Regions from separate parts of the Serratia sp. LTN-2 genome, predicted to be linked through region 2. Evidence: predicted binding sites of a transcription regulator. Region 2 holds the regulator's gene; each other region holds the start of a gene.
What was found. Region 2 encodes CRP, which controls carbon source genes, mostly activating them, when cyclic AMP is high. Its sites were predicted from a motif close to ATGTGANNNNNNTCACAT; they were not measured.

Region 1 (5,827 bases), on a different contig from region 2:
GTCTTCGTTACCGTTGTTGGCCAGAAGAAAGCCAAGCCGGGCCAGAGCTTCTTCCCGCTGACCGTTAACTACCAAGAGCGTACCTACGCCGCCGGCCGTATCCCGGGCAGCTTCTTCCGTCGCGAAGGCCGTCCGAGCGAAGGCGAGACCCTGACTTCCCGTCTGATTGACCGTCCGATCCGTCCACTGTTCCCGGACAATTTCCTGAACGAAGTTCAGGTGATCGCGACCGTGGTTTCCGTTAACCCGCAGGTGAACCCGGACATCGTTGCGATGATCGGTGCCTCTGCCGCCCTGAGCCTGTCCGGTATTCCGTTCAACGGCCCAATCGGCGCAGCGCGCGTAGGTTACATCAACGATCAGTACGTGCTGAACCCGACGACCGACGAGCTGAAAGAAAGCCGTCTGGACCTGGTGGTTGCCGGTACTGCCGGTGCGGTGCTGATGGTTGAATCCGAAGCGGACGTGCTGAGCGAAGATCAGATGCTGGGCGCCGTGGTATTCGGCCACGACCAGCAGCAAGTGGTTATCGAGAACATCAACGCTCTGGTTGCCGAAGCCGGCAAACCGAAGTGGGATTGGCAGGCGCCAGCGGTCAACGAAGCGCTGCACGCGCGCGTGGCTGAACTGGCCGAAGCTCGCCTGGGCGACGCTTACCACATCACCGAAAAACAAGAGCGTTACGCTCAGGTTGACGCGATCAAAGACAGCGTAGTTGAAACCCTGCTGGCGCAGGACGAAACGCTGGACGCCGGCGAAATCCAGGACATCCTGGGCAACGTCGAGAAGAACGTGGTGCGCAGCCGCGTACTGCGTGGCGAGCCGCGTATCGACGGCCGTGAAAAAGACATGATCCGTGGCCTGGACGTGCGCACCGGCGTACTGCCGCGCACCCACGGTTCCGCGCTGTTCACCCGTGGCGAAACTCAGGCGCTGGTTACCGCGACCCTGGGCACCGCGCGCGACGCCCAGAACCTGGACGAGCTGATGGGCGAGAAGACCGACAGCTTCCTGTTCCACTACAACTTCCCTCCGTACTCCGTAGGCGAAACCGGCATGGTCGGTTCTCCTAAGCGTCGTGAAATCGGTCACGGTCGCCTGGCGAAACGCGGCGTATTGGCTATGATGCCTAAACCGGAAGATTTCCCGTACACGGTTCGCGTGGTGTCTGAAATCACCGAATCCAACGGTTCTTCTTCCATGGCTTCCGTGTGCGGCGCGTCTCTGGCGCTGATGGACGCCGGTGTGCCAATCAAGGCCGCCGTTGCGGGTATCGCGATGGGCCTGGTGAAAGAAGCCGATAACTTTGTGGTTCTGTCCGACATTCTGGGTGACGAAGATCACCTGGGCGACATGGACTTCAAAGTGGCCGGTAGCCGCGACGGTATCACCGCGCTGCAGATGGACATCAAAATCGAAGGCATCACCCGCGAAATCATGCAGGTGGCTCTGAACCAGGCCAAGGGCGCGCGTCTGCACATCTTGGGCGTAATGGAACAGGCTATCAGCACCCCGCGCGGCGATATCTCCGAATTCGCACCGCGTATTCATACTATCCGCATCAACCCGGATAAGATTAAAGACGTGATCGGTAAGGGCGGTTCCGTTATCCGCGCGCTGACCGAAGAGACTGGCACTACCATCGAAATTGAAGATGATGGTACAGTTAAAATCGCAGCGACCGACGGTGAGAAGGCGAAATTCGCTATCCGTCGTATCGAAGAGATCACGGCAGAGATCGAAGTGGGCCGTATTTACCAGGGTAAAGTGACCCGTATCGTTGATTTCGGCGCGTTCGTCGCTATCGGCGGTGGTAAAGAAGGTCTGGTGCACATTTCTCAGATCGCCGACAAGCGCGTCGAGAAAGTGACCGACTATCTGCAGATGGGTCAGGAAGTGCCGGTTAAGGTACTGGAAGTTGACCGTCAGGGCCGCGTGCGTCTGAGCATCAAAGAAGCGATGGCGCCGGAAGCAGGTTCACCTGCGCCTGAAGCAGAATAACTGTATAGATAGTTTTACAGCTCCCCGCCATGGGGTTGGGAGCTGTTCGTATCGCGCGGGTAGGATGCCCGCGTTTTAGCAAACGGAGGACAGGACGTTCATCCAATGTTTGTCTTCGGGAGTGGGAAATGAAGCCTTTCTTGCGCTGGTGTTACGTTGCGACAGCACTCATGCTGGCAGGATGCAGCAACCATGATTGGCGTAAAGACGAAGTTTTGGCAATCCCGTTGCAGCCAACGTTGCAGCAGGAAGTGATCCTGGCGCGCATGGAACAAATTCTTGCCAGCCGGGCACTGACGGATGACGAACGCGCACAGCTTTTATATGAGCGCGGTGTGCTGTATGATAGCCTCGGGTTACGTGCATTAGCGCGCAATGATTTCTCGCAGGCGCTGGCGATACGTCCCGACATGCCGGAAGTTTTCAACTACCTGGGCATTTACTTAACGCAGGCAGGCAATTTTGATGCTGCCTATGAAGCGTTTGATTCTGTACTAGAGCTTGATCCAACTTACAATTACGCGCGTTTAAACCGGGGCATCGCACTGTATTATGGCGGCCGCTTCCCGTTGGCGCAGGATGATCTGCAGGCGTTTTATCAAGACGACCCAAACGATCCCTTCCGTTCGTTATGGCTGTATCTGGTGGAGCGAGAAATCGATCCCAAGAAGGCCGAGGTAGCGCTTCAGCAGCGCTATGACAAAGCGGACAGAGGGCAATGGGGATGGAATATTGTCGAATTCTACCTGGGCAAGATCAGCGAAAAAACGCTGATGGAACGCCTCAAGGCAGATGCAACGGATAACACTTCGCTCGCTGAGCATCTCAGTGAAACTGACTTCTATTTGGGTAAACACTACCTGAGTCTGGGGGACAAGGACACCGCTTCGGCGCTGTTCAAACTGACGGTGTCTAACAACGTTCACAACTTCGTTGAGCACCGCTATGCATTGTTGGAATTGGCGCTTTTGGGCCAAGAGCAAGACGACCTATCGGAATCGGACCAGCAATAGCTGACGAACACCTATCAGCCTGATGGACATTGGTTTTTAACCAAAGTTATCGCCTTAACGGGCGAGGGCTTTTTTGTTCGTTTTATAATCTAATTTGAGCCGGTTCACACTTTTCAATGAAAATGACTGAAAATTTTCTCGACGAGTTATGTAGACTGGCTGCCATTATTAATGAGGCACGTGTACATGACGACTGAGTTTGAAACCTCTTTTGCTGATCTGGGGCTGTCTGCTCCAATCATTTCCGCCCTGAACGATCTGGGCTATGAAAAACCATCTCCGATCCAGGCTGAGTGTATTCCTCACCTGTTGAACGGCCGCGACGTGCTGGGCATGGCACAGACCGGTAGTGGTAAAACTGCAGCGTTCTCGCTGCCGCTGCTGCACAACCTGCAGGCAGACCTGAAAGCACCTCAGATCCTGGTGCTGGCACCGACCCGCGAACTGGCGGTTCAGGTTGCTGAAGCGATGACCGATTTCTCCAAACACATGAACGGCGTCAACGTGGTAGCCCTGTACGGCGGCCAGCGTTACGACGTGCAGCTGCGCGCTCTGCGCCAGGGCCCGCAAATCGTTGTGGGTACCCCAGGCCGTCTGCTGGACCACCTGAAGCGCGGCACCCTGAACCTCTCTAACCTGAGCGGCCTGGTGCTGGATGAAGCCGACGAAATGCTGCGCATGGGCTTTATCGAAGACGTAGAAACCATCATGGCTGAGATCCCGGCTGAACATCAGACCGCGCTGTTCTCCGCCACCATGCCGGAAGCGATCCGTCGCATCACCCGCCGCTTCATGAAAGAGCCGCAGGAAGTGCGCATCCAGTCCAGCGTGACCACCCGTCCGGACATCAGCCAGAGCTACTGGTCGGTCTACGGCATGCGTAAAAACGAAGCGCTGGTGCGTTTCCTGGAAGCCGAAGACTTTGACGCGGCGATCATCTTCGTTCGTACCAAGAACGCGACCCTGGAAGTGGCCGAAGCGCTGGAGCGCAGCGGTTACAGCAGCGCCGCGCTGAACGGCGACATGAACCAGGCGCTGCGTGAGCAGACTCTGGAGCGTCTGAAAGACGGTCGTCTGGATATCCTGATCGCGACCGACGTTGCGGCCCGTGGCCTGGACGTTGAGCGCATCAGCCTGGTTGTCAACTACGACATCCCGATGGACTCCGAGTCTTACGTTCACCGTATCGGCCGTACCGGTCGTGCGGGCCGCGCCGGCCGCGCGCTGCTGTTCGTGGAAAACCGCGAACGCCGCCTGCTGCGCAACATCGAACGCACCATGAAGCTGACCATCCCTGAAGTGGAACTGCCGAACGCAGAACTGCTGGGCGAGCGTCGTCTGGCCAAGTTCGCCGCGAAAGTTCAGCAACAGCTGGAAAGCAGCGATCTGGACCTGTACCGCGCACTGCTGACCAAACTGCAGCCGGAAGAAGAGCTGGATATGGAAACTCTGGCCGCAGCGCTGCTGAAAATGGCACAGGGCGAACGTCCGCTGATCCTGCCGCCGGATCCGGTCTTCAAGCCGCGTCAGCGCCGCGAGTTCAACGACCGTGACGATCGTCGCGGTGATCGTGGCGACCGTCGTGACAGCCGTGACGGCGATCGTCCGCGTCGCGAACGTCGTGACGTTGGCGAAATGCAGCTGTACCGCATCGAAGTGGGCCGTGACGATGGCGTTGAAGTTCGTCACATCGTTGGCGCTATCGCTAACGAAGGCGACATCAGCAGCCGTTACATCGGTAACATCAAGCTGTTCGCTTCCCACTCCACCATCGAGCTGCCAAAAGGTATGCCGGGCGAGATCCTGAATCACTTCACTCGCACTCGCATCCTGAACAAGCCGATGAACATGCAGCTGCTGGGCGATGCACAGCCGTTCGAACGTCGCGAGCGTCGTGACGGTGGCAACGGTGGCGAGCGTCGCGGCAACGGTCGTCCGTTCAACGGCGAACGTCGCGAAGGCGGCCCGCGTCGCTCCTTCGGTGAACGTCGTGAAGGCGGTAACGGCGGCGAGCGTCGTGGCGGTAACTACAACCGTGACGGCAAGCCGGCGCCACGCCGTGATGACGGCGCACCGGCAGCACCACGTCGTCGTTTCGGCGACGCGTAATCGCTGATTCGCCGTTCGCGGTGAAGCGCTCTGAAAAACCAGCCTGCGGGCTGGTTTTTTTATGCCTGAAAGTTGCCGTCAAACGCCCCTGAATGGCGTATCATTCATAAGGTTTTTTCTTACGGATGATATGCACGGGAGATGCCATGAGTTGGCAGCAGTTTAAATCTCAATACCTGGTGCGCTTTTGGGCGCCGCTGCCGGCGGTGATCGCCGCCGGGATCCTTTCTACCTACTACTTCGGCATGACCGGCACCTTCTGGGCGGTGACCGGCGAGTTCACCCGCTGGGGCGGCCATGTGCTGCAGTGGTTCGGCCTGCACCCCGAGCAGTGGGGCTATTTCAAGGTCATCGGCCTGCAGGGCACGCCGCTGGAGCGCATCGACGGGCGGATGATCATCGGCATGTTCGCCGGCTGCATCGCCGCCGCGCTGTGGGCCAACAACATCAAACTGCGTCAGCCGCAGCACCGCATTCGCATCGTGCAGGCGCTGCTGGGCGGCATCATCGCCGGCTTCGGCGCACGCCTGGCGATGGGCTGCAACCTGGCGGCGTTTTTCACCGGCATTCCGCAGTTCTCGTTACACGCCTGGTTCTTCGCGCTGGCGACCGCCGCCGGCTCCTACTTCGGCGCCAAATTCACGCTGCTGCCGATGTTCCGCATTCCGATCAAGTTGCAAAAGGTGAAGGCCGCCGCGCCGCTG
Region 2 (5,827 bases):
TGCAGGTGGGCACTCATGGCACTACCTACGGCGGCAACCCGCTGGCCTGCGCGGTGGCGGAGGCGGCGCTGGATGTGATCAATACGCCGGAGGTGTTGAGCGGCATTGAGCAGCGCCATGCGCTGTATGTGCAGGCTTTGCAGAATATCGGCGATAAATACGGTATTTTCACCGCCATTCGCGGTATGGGGTTGCTGATTGGCGCCGAACTGACGCCGCATTATCACGGCAGAGCGCGTGACTTCCTCACCGCCGCCGCTGCGCGTGGGCTGATGATCCTCAACGCCGGGCCGAACGTGATTCGTTTCGCGCCGTCGCTGGTGGTGGAGCTGCAGGATATCGAAGCCGGCATGGTGCTGTTCGAGCTGGCGGTGCAGGACGTGATCAACGCCTGAAGCCCGTGCGGCGAATAACGGGGCGCGGCATGCCGCGCCCTTATTGATCGCGCAGTTTGCGCTTGAGCCAGATGCCGTGGTGCGGGCGCTGGCGCCAGGCCAGCGACGAAATGGTATGCATCACGCTCAGGTGCGACAAAATGCGCCGCAAATGACGTTCCATCTCGGTGACGGGCATGTCCGGATGCAGATCTGGCGGCTGCATGATGCCGCTGTTGTCGCTGCTCGGGCCGTCGTATTCCAACCGCTGCTGGCAGCTTTGCAGCGCAATTTCACAGGTTTGCAGATAGGCTTCCGCCAGTTTCGGCGTCAGCATGTAGTGCTCGCGCGCCAAAATGGTCATGGCGTTCAGGTGTTCGACGATGAACTGGCTGTGCGTGACCCACAGCCGCATGTCCGCCAGATAGTTCGACGCGAACCCCGGCTCCTGCATCGCCTGATTGAGCGAGGTGAACAGCGCGTTGTGCGCCTGGTTGACCTGCATGCGGGTATAGGCCAATGCGGTGGCGTCCGGTTCCGGTTGCTTCAGCATCAGTCGCAGCGCGGCCTGATCGTTCTCCAGTGCCTGATGGGCATTCTTGCGCAGCAGCCCGCTTTGCCACTGCGGCCACAGCCAAATGGTGCCGCCGAACGCCAGCACGCAGCCTATCAGCGTATCGATCAGACGCGGCACCAGAAAATGCGAGCCGTTCAGCGCCAGCAGCTGCAGGGTGTAAACCGCCGTGACCGTAAAGCCAATCACCGACAGCCCGTAATTCTTGCGCGAAACCAGGTAGGCCAGCAGCGTGATCACCAGCATGATGCTCAGCGTTTCTCCTTCCGGCAGCTGCAGCTGCAACAGCCCGGCCGCCAGCAATAGCCCGGCAATCGTGCCCAGCGCACGGTGCTGAATACGCACCCGGGTGGCGTTATAGCCGTTTTGACTCACCAGCATGATGGTGAGCAGGATCCAGTAAGGCTTCGGCAGGTTGAAAACCGCACCCAGGCTGCTGCCGACCGCCAGCGTCACCCCCAGCCGCGCGGCGTTGCGCAGGGCGGTGGATTTGAACGACAGGTAGCTGGCCAGCGCCGGCCAAAACGGCAGGCGGTGCTGGCCGGGCATCAGGTCGCGGCGGTACAGCGGATGCTGGGTGCGCAGCAGGCGAGCGATGCGGCTGAAGTGGTAATAACAAAACTGGCCGACCGGGTTATCGGGATGCTGCGCCGCCATTTTTTCCAGCGCCGCCAGTTCGTGGCTCATGGAGAAGCGCTTCGAATGTTGATGGTAGAGAATATCGTGCGCCACCACGCGCAGCCGGCCGGCGATCACCTGAGCGTTGCGGCGAATGATCGCTTCGGCCTGGCTCTGCTCCACCAGTTTTTGCACCTCCTCCGGCAGATGCAGGCTGACGGTGATGTGCTCCTGCAGATCCATCGCCACCTGAAAGGCGCGCTGCAGGCGCTTTTGTTCGAGGTTGTTGGCGTGCGGCAGGAAATTGAGCTGTTGGTATAAAAGGCTGATCAGATCCATCACCTTTTGCTGGCGCACCAGCAGCGGCGGCAGCGCGGTTTGCGGGTCGGTGTGTTGGGTCAGCAGCGAATACTTGGCTTCGAAGTAGTCCGCCAGTTCCAGATAAAGCTGGCTCAACGTCTCGCGCATCGGCTGCTCTTTCCACAGTTTGAACCAGAACCAGGTGAATAAGCCGTACCAGGCGGTGCCGATCGCGTACAGCAGCGGCGCCTGCCAGATTGGTACCGTGCCAGCCATGCTGAGAGCGAAGATGGCGGCCACCAGCGCCGCCGGCAACAGCCGGGCGTGCAGCGGGCTGATTTCGCCAGTGACGCCGAGCAACAGCGCCAGACCCAGCATCAGTGCCGGCAGCGGCAGATGCCACAGCAGGGCCTGTTGCAGCAGCAGGCTGCTGAGGGCGAACAGCGCACCGCCGACGATCAGCCGTTTAAAGAAGCGCTTATGCGGCGTGTCGAGACCGGCGATATTGCAGCAGGCGGGCACCAGAGAGAACATCAGGCCGAGCTGCAGTTGGCCGATCAGCAGGCCGAACAGCACCGGCAAGCACAACACCAGCGTTTGTCGCAGTGCGTAATTGACTTCCGGGTGGTAGATCAGACGACGCCACATGGCAGCGAGCAGATAAAAAACGGCGCAGATTGCGCCGTTTTTTCAGGGATTAACGGGTGCCGTAGACGACAATGGTTTTGCCGTGGGCGGAAATCAGATTTTGGTCTTCCAGCATTTTCAGAATACGGCCAACGGTTTCGCGCGAGCAGCCGACGATCTGGCCGATTTCCTGACGGGTGATTTTGATCTGCATGCCGTCCGGGTGAGTCATGGCGTCGGGTTGCTTCGCCAGATTCAGCAAGGTTTGCGCGATGCGGCCGGTAACGTCCAGGAAGGCGAGGTTGCCCACTTTTTCGGAAGTGACCTGCAGGCGGCTCGCCATTTGGGCGGACAGACGCATCAGGATGTCCGGGTTCACCTGGATCAGCTGGCGGAATTTCTTGTAGGAAATTTCGGCCACTTCACAGGCGGTTTTCGCGCGAACCCAGGCGCTGCGCTCCTGGCCCTCTTCGAACAATCCGAGCTCGCCGATGAAATCCCCCTGGTTGAGGTAGGACAAGATCATCTCTTTACCTTCTTCATCCTTGATCAGCACCGCGACGGAGCCTTTCACGATGTAGTAAAGCGTTTCGGCCTTTTCACCTTGGTGAATCAGCGTACTCTTCGATGGATATTTGTGGATATGGCAATGAGACAGGAACCATTCGAGAGTAGGGTCTGTTTGCGGTTTGCCGAGAACCATTCGCTGTTATCCTCTGTTGTTATCGCTGCCTTGTGTCACAGGGGTCAGAGTTCCCTGTAAAACCCGCCTGTAGCCGCTGTTATGAGCGAGGGCTACCGGCAAGTTTTGAGGCGTGTCATAAAAATACGCTGTCGCTCTAGCATATTAACTTGCCGTAAGCGCTGCAAGCTACATTCTGTTAACATACCGGTAAAGGAGCCTTTCTCTGGGCGTTTCCCTGAAATGCAGTGTCCCGGAAAGATTTATTGCGGCTCTGTTTGTAGCACAGAGTAAGGCGGGTGTCTCGTGTTGTCTCGCTTCAGCATGATTAGCATCAGGTTACGTTGCCTGTTTCTATGCGAAAGCGTACTCTGATTTTAAGAAATCAACCGGAGTGACCAGAATGCAGGCAAGAGTTAAATGGGTGGAAGGGTTAACGTTTTTGGGTGAATCGGCCTCCGGCCATCAGGTACTGATGGACGGCAACGCCGGCGATAAAGCGCCCAGCCCGATGGAGATGGTGCTGATGTCGGTAGGCGGCTGCAGCGCGATCGACGTGGTGTCCATCCTGCAAAAAGGGCGCAATGACGTGCGCGATTGCGAGGTGAAGCTGACCTCCGAGCGCCGCGAAGAAGCCCCGCGGCTGTTCACCCATATCAACCTGCACTTCATCGTCACCGGTCAGGATCTGACCGACAAGATCGTAGAGCGAGCGGTGAACCTGTCGGCGGAGAAATACTGCTCGGTGGCGCTGATGCTCAACAAAGCCGCTACGGTGACCCACAGCTTCGAGATCCGCCAGCCGGCGTAATCGAGACGGAGCGCGGCCAGCCGCCGCGCTCAATGCGCTTATTCGATCTTCTTGCCTTCCAGCAGCCGCTGCACCAGCGGCGCCATGATCAGCTCCATCGCCAACCCCATCTTGCCGCCCGGCACCACCAGCGTATTGATGTGCGAAATAAACGATCCTTGCAGCATCGCCAGCAAATAGGGGAAGTCTATCTGATCCAGCCCGCGGAAGTGGATCACCACGAAGCTTTCATCCAGTGACGGAATGGCCTTGGCGGCGAACGGGTTGGAGGTGTCCACCGTCGGCACGCGCTGGAAGTTGATGTGGGTGCGCGAGAACTGCGGCGTGATGTAGTTGATGTAGTCTTCCATCGAACGCACCACCGAATCCATTACCGCTTCGCGGGAGTGGCCGCGCTCGCCGGTATCGCGGATCAGCTTCTGGATCCATTCCAGGTTGACGATCGGCACCACGCCGACCAGCAGATCGACATGTTTGGCCACGTCATGGTGCTCGGTGACCACGCCGCCGTGCAGCCCCTCGTAGAACAGCACGTCGGTCGGCGCCGGCAGCGGCTCCCACGGGGTGAAGGTGCCCGGCACCTGATTGTATGGCACCGCTTCGTCGTAGGTGTGCAGGTACTTGCGCGAACGGCCGGTGCCGTTCTTGCCGTAGTCGATAAAGCTTTGCTGCAGCAGGCCGAAGTCGTTGGCCTCGGGGCCGAAATAGCTGATGTGTCTGCCCAGATCGCGCGCCTTGCGGATCGCCGCGTCCATCTCCGGCCGGGTATAGCGGTGGAAACTGTCGCCCTCCAGCTCGGCGGCGCGAATGTTGAGCTGCTGGAAGATTTTGCGGAACGCCACGCTGGTGGTGGTGGTGCCGGCGCCGCTGGAACCGGTCACCGCGATAACGGGATGTTTGGCAGACATGGTGGTTGTCACTCCGTGTTGAATGCGCCGGCGTCAGGGGATTATTGTGGCTCTTGTTGACGCTCTCTATGTCAGGAAAAAATGGTGCGCGCTGGTTTGCAATGCCCCATTGTTACCTGATTTTTTCCGTCAGTCATAGAACCGAGCGCCACTAAATTTCTTCCTGCCCGGCGCGGAACTGGCCGCGCGGCATGATGTTGACGCTCTCGTGCAGTTCCGACCACACCAGCACCACGTCGCCGTTTTTCAGCTGGCGGCGCACGTCCTCCACCTTCTGCTCCAGCGAGCGCTCGTGCTCGCCATAATCGGTGCCTTCGCGCAGTACAAAGGATTCGATCAGGCTATTCAGGGTATCGGTTGTCAGCTCTTGCCAGGGAATGATCACGTCGGGATGTCCAGATAAGGGGAAAGCCAGGCCGGAATGCGATGCTCCAGCCACATGTGCGGTTTTTTCAGCGTGCCGCCGACGAAGCCGACGTGGCCGCCGTACTCGGTCAACTGGTATTCGATATTGCGCGGCAGGCCGGCGACGTCGGGGATCACCTCATGGGTCATGAAGGGATCGTCCTTCGCATGGATGATCAGCAGCGGCGTCTGGACAGCCGGCAACAGCGGCAGGGCGCTGCAGCGGCGATAATAGTCGATAGCGTCGCTGAAGCCGTGAATGCGCGAGGTGATGGCGTCGTCGAATTCGCGGATGCGCCGCAGGCCGTTAAGCTGTGACAGCTTGAGCGGCAGGGTGTCCGGGTAGTGCAACAACTTACGGGTGGCGTTTTGTTTCAACTGCCCCAGCAGGTAGCGCTGATAAACGCGAGAGAAGCCTTGCTCCATGCGATAGGCGCAGGGCTCCAGCATCAGCGGTGCCGAGACCACCACCGCCGCCTGCAGCAGGCTGTCGGCGCCTTGCTGCGCCAGATAGCAGGCCAGCATGTT
Region 3 (5,827 bases), on a different contig from region 2:
GCCACCACCCATGCGCCGATCATGGCGGCGCTGATGGTGTTTGAAATGACCGGCGAATACGCGCTGCTGCCCGGCATTTTGCTGGCCTGCGTGATCGCCACCACCGTGTCGCGCGGTCTGCGGCCGGTATCGGTCTACCACACCGCGCCGCCGCCCAAACGCGAGGCTTAAAACTCGCCCTGCTGCAGCAACTTCCTGAACTGCGGGCACTGCAGGTGCTCCGGTTCAGGGCAATCGACCATGTGCTGCAAACCGGCGCGCACCTGCCCCAAACGCCGCAGGGTGCGATCCAGTTCTTCAATCCGCGCCGCCAGCAGCCGGCGATCGAGGGCGATGCGTCCGCGCTCGTCAAACAGCGAGGCGATCTCATCCAGCGTAAATCCCGCCAACCGCCCGAGAGCGATCAGCTTCAGTTGATCCAGCACACCGGCGGCATATTGGCGGCGTAAACCGTTGCGGCCTATCGACGCGATCAGCCCCTTTTTCTCGTAATGCCGCAGTGCCGAGGGCGCGATGCCGCTCAAACGCGCCACCTCGCCAATATCCAGTTCTTTTTCCATTGACTTGAAGTCGACTTTAAGTTGCAAACTGTGCGCACATTACACCATGAGTGACTTTAAGGACACGAAAATGACGACAGAAATTTTACTGATGATTGTGCTGACCGGAGTGGGCGCCACGCTGTGCACCGACCTGTGGGCCATCGTGCAAAAGCGCGTGCTGGGCATCCCGCCCCTTAACTACGCGCTGGTTGGCCGCTGGTTTATCGGCCTGTTCGACGGCCGGTTTTATCACGCGCCGATCATGGCGTCGCCGGTGCGGCGAGGAGAAAAAGCGACAGGATGGTTGCTGCACTATGCGATCGGCGTAGCCTTCGCCTTTATCCCGCTCGGTTTGGCGGGCATCGGTTGGTACGCCGCACCGGCGCCGCTGGTCGCACTGTTGAGCGGCTGGCTGAGCCTGGCGGCGCCTTTCTTCGTGATGCAGCCGGCGCTGGGCTTTGGCGTGGCGGCGGCGAATACCCCCAACCCGACGCGTAGCCGCATCATCAGCCTGCTGGTGCATACGGTGTACGGCCTGGGGCTGTTTGTCTCCGCCCGTCTGTTGGCCCCTTTGCTGGCCTGACCGCGCTAGCGCAGCAGCGTGGAGATGTCGAGATAGTGCGCCAGTTCGCGCTGTTCCGCGCGCGGCAGATACGGGATCTCACCCAGCAGCGGCGCAGGTATGCGCTGCTGCAGCGCCGCGATGGTTTCGGCATAGTGCGCCAGCCCCGGATTGATGCGGTTGGCCACCCAGCCCAACAACGGCAGGCCGTCGTTGATGATCGACTGAGCGGTCAACAACGCATGGCTGACGCAGCCCAGTTTGATGCCCACTACCAGCACCACCGGCAGTTGCTCCTGCACCACCCACTCGGCGTAAGGCCGCAGATCGTTCATCAGCACCCGCCAGCCGCCGCTGCCCTCCACCACTACCGTATCGGCTTTGGCCGACAGATCCCGCAGGCCGCTGCTCATCACGCCGTAGTTGATGTCCTCGCTCGCATGGGCGTGAAACACCTCATCCAGACAGGTGATGGGATTGATCTCCTCGTAAGACAGCGGCAGGCTGGAGGATGCCTGCAATACCAAAGCGTCTTTATTGCGGATGCCCTCGCTGGTTTCCTGGCAACGTGCGGCGATCGGCTTATAGCCGGCCACCGAACGGCCGTTGGCGGCCAGCGCCTGCATCAACCCGCGTGAAACCACGGTTTTACCGACGTCGGTATCCGTGCCTGTAACAAATAAACGCTTCAACATGAATAAAATGCCCCGGAATGCCCCGTTAACAATGTGTCGCCGCATCGGCGGCGAGGAAGTCTATCGGAAAAATTCTAGGGGATGCTGCCGCGTAGGGGCTTGAGGTAGCTCAATCTTTTGCGGATTAATAAGATGTTCTGAAGTTAGCCTTGCAGCAACTGCACCAGCAATGAACCGTTATACAGCGCCTCTTTCACCAGCGCCGCGCCGGGCATGGTGCCCTGATTGAAGAACTGCGTGGATTCGACCTTGACCTGCTCGCTGTAGGCCGGCAGCGCCTGCTGCCGAATGCAGGAGGCGATGGCCGGATGCAGGATCTCCGCCGCGCGGTTGAGCGGCGATCCTACCAGGATCTTCTCCGGATTGAACAGGTTGACCATGATCGCCAGAATGCGCCCCACGCTGTGGCCGACGCCGAGGATGATGTCCCGCGCCAGCTGATCGCCCGCCAGCGCCGCGTCGCACAGCGATTCGACGGTCAACGGCGCGCCGTGCAGGCTGGAACTCATCGAGCCGCTCAGCCGCTGCTGGGCGATCTCCAGCATGTTCTCGATGCTGGCCACGGTCTCGAGACAACCGTGGTTGCCGCAGTAGCAGCGCTTGCCGTAAGGATCGACCTGGGTGTGGCCAATCTCCACCACGCTGTGGCTGCCGGCGTGCAGCACATGGCCGCCGGTGATCACCCCGGCGCCGACGTTGTGGTCGATCACCACCTGAATCACGTTCTGGCTGCCGCGCGAAGCGCCGTACAGCGCCTCGGCCATGGTCCAGGCGCTGATGTCGTGCTGCAGGTAAACCGGCAGGCCGGTGCGGGTTTCCAGCGCCGGGCCGAGCGGCATCTCCAGCACGTCGTAAAACGGCATGCGGTGTACCACGCCGGACTGCACGTCGATCATGCCCGGCAGCGTGATGGCGATCGCCGTCAGCCGTTCCAGTTTGCTTTGGTGGCGGATAAAGAACTGATCGACTTCGGTCAGGATGCGTTTCAGCAGCGGTTCGGGGTGTTCGGCAGCGAGCGGCAGCTGTTCCTCCACCACCAGTTTGCTGCTGAGATCGCGCAGCGCCAGCGTGATGCTGCCACGGCTGATGCGGGCGGAAAGGTAGTGCCAGGCTTCGGTGTCCAGCACCAACCCCACCGCCGGCCGCCCCCGGCTGCCGATCTCCTGGTACTCGGTTTCCTTGACCAGATGGGCTTCCAGCAGCTCGCGCACGATCTTGGTGATGCTGGCGGGCGCCAGCTGCGCGCGTTTTGACAGTTCGATGCGCGAAATCGGGCCCAGCTGATCGATTAGCCGATAAACCGCCCCCGCATTGGTCTGCTTGATTTGATCAATATGCCCAGGCTGCCCAACCGCAATCACAAACCTGCTCCTACTATTTTTCGCGCTTCTAAATAAAGACTAGGGGTTATGGTGGGGCTTTTGTCATACAGCGTCAACTATTTGATTCGTTATGTGATTTGCTGCACAAATTCCTCGCAATTTCAGCGTGAATTGAATTTTATTTGCCCAATCTCAACGTCATTTCAGCATCAACGCCATCAGCGACTGCGCCGCCGCGGTCAGCGGCCGCCGGCGATGATGAACCAGCCACACTTCGGTGGTGGCGTCCGGCTCCGCCAGCGGCAAATAGCGCACGCCGTCCACCCGCACCCGGGCGAAAGAAGCCGGCAGAATCGATACCCCCAACCCGGCGGAGACCAGACCGATGATGGTCATCGCTTCTCCCACTTCCTGGGTGATATACGGGGTGATACCGGCCTTGCTCAGCAGCAGCAGAATTTCGTCGTACAGCGCGGTGCCCACTTCACGCGAGAAAAATACGAACGGCTCCTGCGCCAGATGTTGAAAACGCAGCGCGCCGCCGGGCGTTTCCGCCAGCGGATGCCCTTCCGGCACTACCGCCACCAGCGGTTCGCGCAGCAGCAGCTGATAGTGCAGCGCTTCCGGCAGCCGCGTGTTGCGCATCACCCCCAGATCCAGTTCACCGTTCAGCAGCGGTTCGATCTGCTGCTTGGTGTTGATTTCGCGCATCTTGATATGTACCTGCGGAGACTGCTGGCGAAAGGCGCGCAGGCTGCGCGACACCACGCTGATAAAGGGCGCGGAGGAGGTAAACCCGATGGTCATTTCCCCCAGTTCGCCGCGATCCAGGCGCGCCGCCTTTTCCGCCGCGCGCCCGACCTGATCGAGCACCTGATAGGCTTCTTTAAGAAACATCTCCCCGGCCTGCGTCAAACTGACGTTGCGGTTGTTGCGCGCCAGCAGCCGCGCGCCGACCATCTCTTCCAGCGCCTGAATTTGCTGGCTGAGCGGCGGCTGAGAGATACGCAGCCGTTCAGCGGCGCGGCCAAAATGCAGCTCCTCGGCCACGGCGATAAAGTAACGCAGGTGTCTCAATTCGATATTCATATGTAAAACGTCTTAATTTGAATTATTAATATATTAGACAAAAAACTAGCCGCTCCCTATCATTTTGTCATCTGTAAAGTGTCTGTTATCTCCCCGAAGTTCGGTAAGGAAACGCTGTGACAACCCCTGTGCGTTCTGCGGCCGTGATGCCGTCGACGCTGGCCGCCAACGATGACGCGGCCGCTGCGCCAAAAGTAAAACGCTCCACCCTCAACAATAAACTCCCCTATATCGAACGCGGCACGCCGCAGTTTATGCGCGTAACGCTGGCGCTGTTTTCCGCCGGGCTGGCGACCTTCGCGCTGCTCTACTGCGTGCAGCCGATTCTGCCGGTGCTGTCGCAAGACTTCGGCGTATCGCCGGCGGAAAGCAGCCTGTCGCTCTCGGTCTCCACCGGCCTGCTGGCGATCGGCCTGATGTTCACCGGGCCGCTGTCCGACGCCATCGGCCGCAAGTCGGTCATGGTGGTGGCGCTGCTGCTGGCGGCGGTTTGCACGCTGATTTGCGCCTTTATGACCAGCTGGCACGGCATTTTACTGATGCGCGCGCTGATCGGCCTGTCGCTGAGCGGCGTGGCGGCGGTCGGCATGACCTATCTCAGTGAAGAGATCCATCCGAGCTTCGTCGCCTTCTCGATGGGGCTGTATATCAGCGGCAACTCGATCGGCGGCATGAGCGGCCGCCTGGTCACCGGGGTATTGACCGATTTCTTCTCCTGGCGCGTATCGCTGGGCGTCATCGGGCTGTTTGCCCTCGCCGCCGCCTGCATGTTCTGGCGCATCCTGCCCGCCTCGCGGCATTTTCGCGCCAGTTCGCTGCGCCCGCGCACCCTGCTGATCAACTTTAAACTGCATTGGCACGATAAAGGGTTGCCGCTGCTGTTCGCGGAAGGTTTCCTGCTGATGGGCAGTTTCGTCACCCTGTTCAACTACATTGGCTATCGCCTGCTGGCGGACCCTTATCACCTGAGCCAGGCGATCGTCGGCCTGCTGTCGGTGGTGTACCTCACCGGCTCCTACAGTTCGCCCAAGGCCGGTGCGCTCACCTCACGCTTCGGGCGTGGCCCGGTGCTGCTGGCGTCGATCGCAATTATGCTGATCGGGATTCTGATTACCGCGCTGCCGCAGGTGCCGGCGATCTTTATCGGCATGATGCTGTTCACCGCCGGTTTTTTCGCCGCCCACTCGGTGGCCAGCAGCTGGATCGGCCGCCGCGCGCGCCGCGCCAAAGGACAGGCGTCGTCGCTGTATCTGTTCTGTTATTACGTCGGCTCCAGCGTGGCCGGTACCCTCGGCGGCGTGTTCTGGCACAGTTTCGGCTGGAATGGCGTGGCGGCGTTCATCAGCCTGATGCTGTTGCTGGCGCTGCTGGTGGTGCATTACCTGAAACGGCTGCCGGAAGCGGCGCGCCTGTGAATGGAAAAAGCCGCGGTGGTTAGCCGCGGCTCGTGATGCCAACGCTGTGATTATTGACCGGGTTTCCAGCGAGTTTGCAGGTATTCCACCGCCTGATGCGTTTGCGGCTCAGTCAGATAACGCTGCCGGAACAGTATCGTTCCTCCCATCCCCGGCAGGCTTTCGTTGAGATCCAACTGCCTTTTCAGCTCAGGGACGCCGC

Region 1: a site for CRP is predicted at 3,107-3,124, ahead of yrbN (protein YrbN). Genes of this name have one in related genera too.
Region 3: a site for CRP is predicted at 3,252-3,269, ahead of mlc (sugar metabolism global transcriptional regulator Mlc). Genes of this name have one in related genera too.

Annotation. Positions count from the first base shown of each region.
Region 1 is NZ_JCAXDO010000037.1:2,265-8,091, reverse strand. Features, by position in the region: gene pnp (polyribonucleotide nucleotidyltransferase) at 1-2,001, shown strand, start outside; gene nlpI (lipoprotein NlpI) at 2,130-3,014, shown strand; gene yrbN (protein YrbN) at 3,131-3,211, shown strand; gene AC6BYQ_RS27525 (DEAD/DEAH family ATP-dependent RNA helicase) at 3,201-5,123, shown strand; gene yedE (selenium metabolism membrane protein YedE/FdhT) at 5,270-5,827, shown strand, end outside.
Region 2 is NZ_JCAXDO010000010.1:193,799-199,625, forward strand. Features, by position in the region: gene argD (bifunctional acetylornithine/succinyldiaminopimelate transaminase) at 1-395, shown strand, start outside; gene AC6BYQ_RS19015 (YccS/YhfK family putative transporter) at 436-2,514, opposite strand; gene crp (cAMP-activated global transcriptional regulator CRP) at 2,564-3,196, opposite strand; gene AC6BYQ_RS19025 (OsmC family protein) at 3,579-3,986, shown strand; gene AC6BYQ_RS19030 (phosphoribulokinase) at 4,025-4,894, opposite strand; gene AC6BYQ_RS19035 (YheU family protein) at 5,046-5,279, opposite strand; gene AC6BYQ_RS19040 (hydrolase) at 5,276-5,827, opposite strand, start outside.
Region 3 is NZ_JCAXDO010000011.1:28,503-34,329, forward strand. Features, by position in the region: gene clcB (voltage-gated ClC-type chloride channel ClcB) at 1-171, shown strand, start outside; gene AC6BYQ_RS19290 (helix-turn-helix domain-containing protein) at 168-560, opposite strand; gene AC6BYQ_RS19295 (DUF2938 domain-containing protein) at 631-1,125, shown strand; gene bioD (dethiobiotin synthase) at 1,131-1,799, opposite strand; gene mlc (sugar metabolism global transcriptional regulator Mlc) at 1,943-3,160, opposite strand; gene AC6BYQ_RS19310 (LysR family transcriptional regulator) at 3,320-4,210, opposite strand; gene AC6BYQ_RS19315 (MFS transporter) at 4,357-5,625, shown strand; gene AC6BYQ_RS19320 (glycoside hydrolase family 10-like protein) at 5,676-5,827, opposite strand, start outside.